DNA from 2 places in the Terrabacter sp. 01T434 genome. Region 1 is predicted to be linked to the other one. Evidence: predicted binding sites of a transcription regulator. Region 1 holds the regulator's gene; the other holds the start of a gene.
The links. The regulator HspR, encoded in region 1, represses chaperone genes until heat shock. The targets are predictions, from matches to a motif close to AAGTTGAGTCNNNNNGACTCAACTT.
Positions count from the first base shown of each region.

Region 2: AC1DIW_RS13165 (ATP-dependent Clp protease ATP-binding subunit) is a predicted target of HspR. The motif match lies at 1,436-1,460, and genes of this name have one in related genera.

Region 1 is NZ_JBFTPP010000003.1:46,869-50,271, reverse strand. It holds gene AC1DIW_RS07700 (nucleotide exchange factor GrpE) at 1-71, shown strand, start outside; gene AC1DIW_RS07695 (DnaJ C-terminal domain-containing protein) at 161-1,177, shown strand; gene AC1DIW_RS07690 (heat shock protein transcriptional repressor HspR) at 1,220-1,672, shown strand; gene AC1DIW_RS07685 (ATP-binding protein) at 1,784-3,403, shown strand, end outside.
Region 2 is NZ_JBFTPP010000005.1:413,704-417,106, forward strand. It holds gene AC1DIW_RS13160 (hypothetical protein) at 173-1,111, shown strand; gene AC1DIW_RS13165 (ATP-dependent Clp protease ATP-binding subunit) at 1,560-3,403, shown strand, end outside.

The DNA of each region.
Region 1 (3,403 bases):
TCCAGCCGGGCTACCGCATCGGCGACCGGCTCGTCCGGGCCGCGCGGGTGTCGGTGGCCGACCCTGCCTGAGACGTCCGCCGCCGGGCTGCCTGCGCAGCCCGGCGGCATACCCGATGATGGGAGCAGCGTGAGAGTCACCGTGAAGGAGGAGGTGCGCCATGGCTAGTCAGGACTGGTTCGAGAAGGACTTCTACGCGATCCTCGGCGTGCCCCAGGACGCCGACGCCGCGACGATCAAGAAGACCTACCGCAAGGTCGCCCGCACCATGCACCCCGACCACAACGTCGGGGACCCCAAGGCCGAGGAGCGCTTCAAGGAGGTCGGGGAGGCGTATGCCGTCCTCAGCGACCCCGAGAAGCGCCGCGAGTACGACGCGATCCGTGCCATGTCGCACGGCGGGGCGCGCTTCACGGCGGGCGGTCCGGGCGGTCCTGGCGCAGGTTTCGAGGACATCTTCTCCGCGTTCGGCGGTCCCGGCGGTCCGGGAGGGCCCGGCGGAGAACGGGTCCGGTTCAACACCGGTGGCGGTGCGCAGCCCAACCTCGAGGACATCCTCGGCCAGATGTTCGGGGGCGGCGCTCCCGGTGCGGGCTACGGCGGCTACGGCGCGCCCGCAGGCCCCCGGCCCGGGGCCGACGTCCAGGCGAGCACGCGCATCGGCTTCCGCGACGCGGTCGAGGGCTCCACGGTCGCGCTCAGCTCACCCGACCTCGGGCGCATCAACGCCCGCATCCCTCCCGGGGTCAAGGACGGTCAGCGGATCCGTCTGCGCGGCAAGGGCCGTCAGGGCGATCCTGGTGCTGCGCCCGGCGACCTCATCCTCACCGTGGCGGTCGACAAGCACCCCGTCTTCGGCCGGGAGGGTGACAACCTCACCCTGGACCTCCCGGTCACGTTCGCGGAGGCCGCCCTCGGGGCGACCGTTGCCGTCCCCACGCTCGACGGCAGCACGGTCAAGGTCAAGGTCGCGCCGGGCACGCCGAGCGGCAGGGTCCTGCGGCTCAAGGGACGTGGCGTCAAGCGGGGTGACCACGTCGGTGACCTCCTCGCCAAGGTGCAGGTCGTGGTGCCCCAACGCCTGACCGACGAGGCCCGCGACGCCGTGGAGAAGATGGCCGAGGCCGAGGTCGGCCACGACCCGAGGGCCGACCTGTTCGAGCGCGCCCGGGCCTGATGTGGGGCTGACGAGGAGCTGACGAGAGAGAAGGTGGCGACGATGGCCCGCAGAAGCGCCCGCCCCGGTGGGCACGACGACGACGCACCCGTCTTCGTCATCTCGGTGGCGGCCGAGCTGGCCGGCATGCACGCGCAGACGCTGCGGCAGTACGACCGGCTCGGCCTCGTCTCCCCGTCGCGCACCCGTGGGGGCGGGCGGCGCTACAGCACGCGCGACGTCCAGCTGCTCCGTGAGGTGCAGCGGCTGTCCCAAGAGGGAGTGTCGCTCGCCGGGATCCAGCGCATCATGGCCCTCGAGAACCACGTCGCGGCCCTCCAGTCCCGCGTCGATGAGCTCGCGTCCGAGCTGTCGGCCGCGCAGGCCGCGCTGTCATCGAATGCACGCGTCTTCGCGGTCGGTCCACGCGGCGAGGTGGTCACCGTGCGCCCGGGCCAGCGACCACCACGCGCCCCGTCGTCGCAGGCCCTCGTCGTGTGGCGCCCCGAGCGCTAGATTCACGCCGCTCAGGACCTGGCCCGTGTGTCAGACTGTGCACGCCTCGAGCAGACGGGGCGCGCGACGACGGAAAGCCGCCGGAGGCATGATCCCACTCCCGGAGGTCGTGTGACCCCGCAGCACCCGGAGGGCGACCTTTCCGGCGCCCCCACGACGGCCGCCCAAGACGTCGGCCGGCCCACCGCCCGTCAGGGTGAGATGCTCGACCTGTTCCACCGGACCGACTGGTCGTCGACGCCGTTCGGCCCGGTCGAGAGCTGGTCATCCGACCTGACGTTCCTCCTCGACGTCTGCCTGTCCTCGCGCTTCCCCATGCTCATCTGCTGGGGGCCGGACCTGCTCATGCTCTACAACGACGGCTACCGTGCCCTGCTCGGTTCGAGCAAGCACCCTCAGGCGTGGGGCTGTCCCGTACGCGAGGTCTGGCCCGAGGTCTGGGACGTCATCGGACCCATGCTCGCGGGCGTCGCGAATGGTGGGCCGGCGACGTGGGTCGAGGACGAGCTGCTCGTCGTCGACCGCAACGGCTACCTCGAGGAGGCCTACTTCACGTGGTCCTACGGCGCCGTCCACGACGGCACCGGCGCGGTCACCGGCATCCTCAATGTCGCCACCGAGACGTCGGCCAAGGTGCTGGCCGAGCGCCGGGCCGACGTGTCCGCCCGACTCCTCGCCACCTTGGCCGACGCCGAGGATGCGGAGGACGTGCGTGGCCGCTGCCTCGACGTGCTGCGCTCCGACAACCACGACCACCTCGAGAGCGACCTCCGGTGGGCCGCGCCGGGCCAACCGGCGCCTGCCGCCGTCGACGACGAGGGTCGCACGGTCCACGTCGTGCCCGTCGTGGAGCCGGGCGCCGTCGAACCCATCGCGCACCTGCTGCTGACCGAGAACCCCCGCCAGCCGTGGGACCCGACGCTCCAGGGCTACGCCGAGGTGTGCGCCTCCCACGTGGCCATGGCCTTGAGCGGCATCCGGCACCTCGAGGAGGAGCGCCGCCGGACGGAGGTCCTGACCGAGCTCGACATCGCCAAGTCGGACTTCTTCGCGAACGTCAGCCATGAGCTGCGTACGCCGCTCACGCTCATTGCCGGCCCGGTGCAGGACGCCCTCGCCGACAGCGCGCTGGACCCCGAGCAGCGCCGGCGCTTCGAGCTGATCCGCCGCAACACGGACCGTCTCGCCGGTCTCGTGGACCGCATCCTCGACCTCACGAGGGCCGAGGCCGGGGCGGTCGAGCCGCACTGGGTCGAGGCCGACATCGAGGAGCTGGTGGCCGGGATCGCCGCGAACTTCCGACCGGCCATCGAGCACTCGGGTCTGGAGTTCGAGGTCGTCTGCGACGAGCTCGACCACGACGCCTACGTCGACGTCGACATGTTCGAGCGCATCGTGCTCAACCTGCTCGCGAACGCCCTGAAGTTCACGGCGCAGGGCGGCATCTCGCTCCGGCTGACCGGGGGCGACGGCGGCTACTCGGTGGCGGTCACCGACACCGGTATCGGCATCGCCGAGCAGGACCTCGACCTGGTCTTCGACCGGTTCCGACAGCTCGACCGCGGCGAGGAACGTCGGTCGCGCGAGGGTGCCGGCATCGGGCTCTCACTCGTGCGCCAGCTCGTCGACCTGATGGGGGGCGCCGTCTCCGTGCAGTCGACCCAGGGGGAGGGCAGCACGTTCACGGTGTCCTTCCCCTGGGGCAAGGCGGCTTCCGGAGCGGCCTTGCGC
Region 2 (3,403 bases), on a different contig from region 1:
GCTCGCGGGTCCCTCGGCTCGACCACCACAACTCCGCCTGGGCGGAGAAGGCCCGGCCGGGAGCGCGCTGGCGACCGCCACAACTCCGCCCGGGCGGGGAAACGGCGCCGACGGTTTCGGCGGCTGTGGATGGAGGGCGCGGAGGGCATGCCTCGTGGCGCAGAGTGACGGCATGACACCAGCGGCCAGCCCCGGCAACGGCCGTCCCTTCCTGCGCACCACGAGCGGAGAGGATGAGCTGAGCGTCTGGCGCTTCCGTCGAGCGCATCGCGCGCTGTATCGCGGCGTCTACGTCAGCGCCGAGACCCCCGTGACGCACCGGCTCCTCGCGGAGGCCGCCCTGCTGCTGGCCGAGCCGGGCAGCTACCTCTCCCACCACACGGCAGCGCAGCTGTGGGGCGGCACGGTTCCGGACCATGCAGACGTCCACGTGACGTATCCGAGGATGCGCGCCCAGTGCTTCGGCATCGCCGCCCATCGACCCAAGGCCCGGCAGCACGTCGTTCGGTGGATGGGCCTTCCCGTCACCGGACCGGTTCAGACCTTCTTGGACCTGAGCCACGTCCTCGGGCTCGTCGATCTCGTGGCGCTCGGAGACTCCCTGGTGCGGAAGAAGCGTTTCACGCCCGACGAGCTGGTCGCCCTCGCCGAGAAGCACCGCGGCCCGTACTCGCGACTCGCCCGGCGAGCGGCCAGGCTGGTGCGTGCCGGCGTCGACTCGCCGATGGAGACCAAGCTTCGTCTGCTCATCGTCCTCGCCGGGCTGCCCGAGCCGGAGGTGGATCATCGAGTCCACGACGACAGCGGGAGGCTCCTGCGCCGCTATGACCTCTCGTACCTCGAGTGGCGGCTCATCATCGAGTACGACGGCCGCCATCATGCGGAGTCCGAGGAGCAGTGGCACCACGACATAGACCGGGACGAGCAGCTCGACGACTGCGAGCTGAGGCGCCTGGTCATGGTCTCGAAGGACATCCATCGCACTCCGGCGCGGACGCTCACCCGCATCGTGCGCGCCATGACACGACAGGGCATGACGGTGCCGCCGCTCACGGACGAGTGGCGGCGCCACTTCCCGAGCCGGCCGGGCGACGTCGCGCTTCCGGCCTAGCGGTCCCGGGTCCGGCCCGGGGCACGCGACCGCAGCAACTCCGCCCCGGCGGAGAAACCACCACCGAAACCGGCCCCACCACCACCACAACTCCGCCCCGGCGGAGAAACCACCACCGAAACCGGCCCCACCACCACCACAACTCCGCCCCGGCGGAGAAACCACCACCGAAACCGGCCCCACCACCACCACAACTCCGCCCCGGCTGAGAAGCCGGCAGGAGGGGGCCGCGCGGTGGCGGCGGATGCGCGGCGGGTACGTCACGGCATACGCAAAAGAACGACGGGCAAGAGCTGTCTGTCCGCTCACGGCGAACAGAGGCGGAACCTGAGCCGATCACGCTCAGGATGGGGAACAGGACACGCATGCCTCGCGTTGGTCGGGGTGTGCTCGTCCACAGCGGGCACGGATAGCATCGAGATGTCTCTCGATCAGTCAGGAGAAGAACATGTTCGAACGGTTCACCGACAGGGCCCGAAGGGTGGTTGTCCTCGCGCAGGAGGAAGCACGCCTGCTCAACCACAACTACATCGGGACCGAGCACATCCTCCTGGGTCTGATCCACGAAGGCGAAGGCGTCGCCGCGAAGGCCCTCGAATCGCTCGACATCTCGCTCGAAGCGGTCCGGGCCCAGGTCCAGGAGATCATCGGCCAGGGGCAGCAGGCCCCGACCGGCCACATCCCCTTCACGCCGCGCGCGAAGAAGGTTCTCGAGTACTCGTTGCGCGAGGCACTCCAGCTCGGCCACAGCTACATCGGCACCGAGCACATCCTGCTCGGCCTGATCCGCGAGGGTGAGGGCGTCGCCGCCCAGGTCCTCGTCAAGCTCGGCGCGGAGCTGAACAAGGTCCGCCAGCAGGTCATCCAGCTGCTCTCGGGCTACCAGGGTGGCCAGAGCGGCGAGAAGGCCGGCGCCGGCGTCGGCCCTGGCCAGACCGAGGGCACGCCCGCGGGCTCCCTCGTGCTCGACCAGTTCGGTCGCAACCTCACGCAGGCTGCCCGCGAGGGCAAGCTCGACCCGGTCATCGGACGTGAGAAAGAGATCGAGCGGGTCATGCAGGTGCTGTCCCGCCGCACGAAGAACAACCCCGTCCTCATCGGCGAGCCCGGCGTCGGCAAGACCGCCGTCGTCGAGGGCCTCGCCCAGGACATCGTCAAGGGCGAGGTGCCCGAGACGCTCAAGGACAAGCAGCTCTACACCCTCGACCTCGGCTCGCTCGTGGCCGGCAGCCGCTACCGCGGCGACTTCGAGGAGCGGCTGAAGAAGGTCCTCAAGGAGATCCGCACCCGCGGCGACATCATCATCTTCATCGACGAGATCCACACGCTCGTCGGTGCGGGTGCCGCCGAGGGCGCCATCGACGCCGCGTCGATCCTCAAGCCGATGCTCGCCCGTGGTGAGCTGCAGACGATCGGCGCGACGACGCTCGACGAGTACCGCAAGCACATCGAGAAGGACTCCGCCCTCGAGCGGCGCTTCCAGCCGATCCAGGTGATGGAGCCGACGCTCCCGCACACGATCGAGATCCTCAAGGGGCTGCGTGACCGCTACGAGGCCCACCACCGCGTGACGATCACCGACTCGGCGCTCGTCGCGGCGGCCAACATGGCCGACCGCTACGTCAACGACCGCTTCCTGCCCGACAAGGCGATCGACCTCATCGACGAGGCCGGCGCGCGACTGCGCATCCGCCGGATGACGGCCCCGCCGGACCTGCGCGAGTTCGACGAGAAGATCGCCGCGCTCGTGCGCGAGAAGGAGTCCGCCATCGACGGCCAGGACTTCGAGCGCGCGGCCCGCGTCCGCGACGACGAGAAGCGCCTGCGCCAGGAGAAGGCCGCCCGTGAGGCCCAGTGGAAGTCGGGCGACATGGACATCGTGGCCGAGGTCGACGAGGAGCTCATCGCCGAGGTCCTCGCGGCCAGCACCGGCATCCCGGTGTTCAAGCTGACCGAGGAGGAGAGCAGCCGCCTGCTCCACATGGAGGACGAGCTGCACAAGCGGATCGTCGGCATGAACGACGCCGTCAAGGCCCTCTCGCAGGCGATCCGTCGCACGCGCGCCGGCCTGAAGGACCCCCGTCGTCCCGGTGGCTCGTTCATCTTCGCCGGCCCCACCGGTGTCGGTAAGACCGAGCTCGCCAAGACCCTCGCCGAGTTCCTCTTCGGCAGCGAGGACGCGCTGATCCAGCTCGACATGTCCGAGTACTCCGAGAAGCACACGGTGAGCCGGCTCTTCGGCTCGCCTCCCGGCTACGTCGGCTACGAGGAGGGCGGACAGCTCACCGAGAA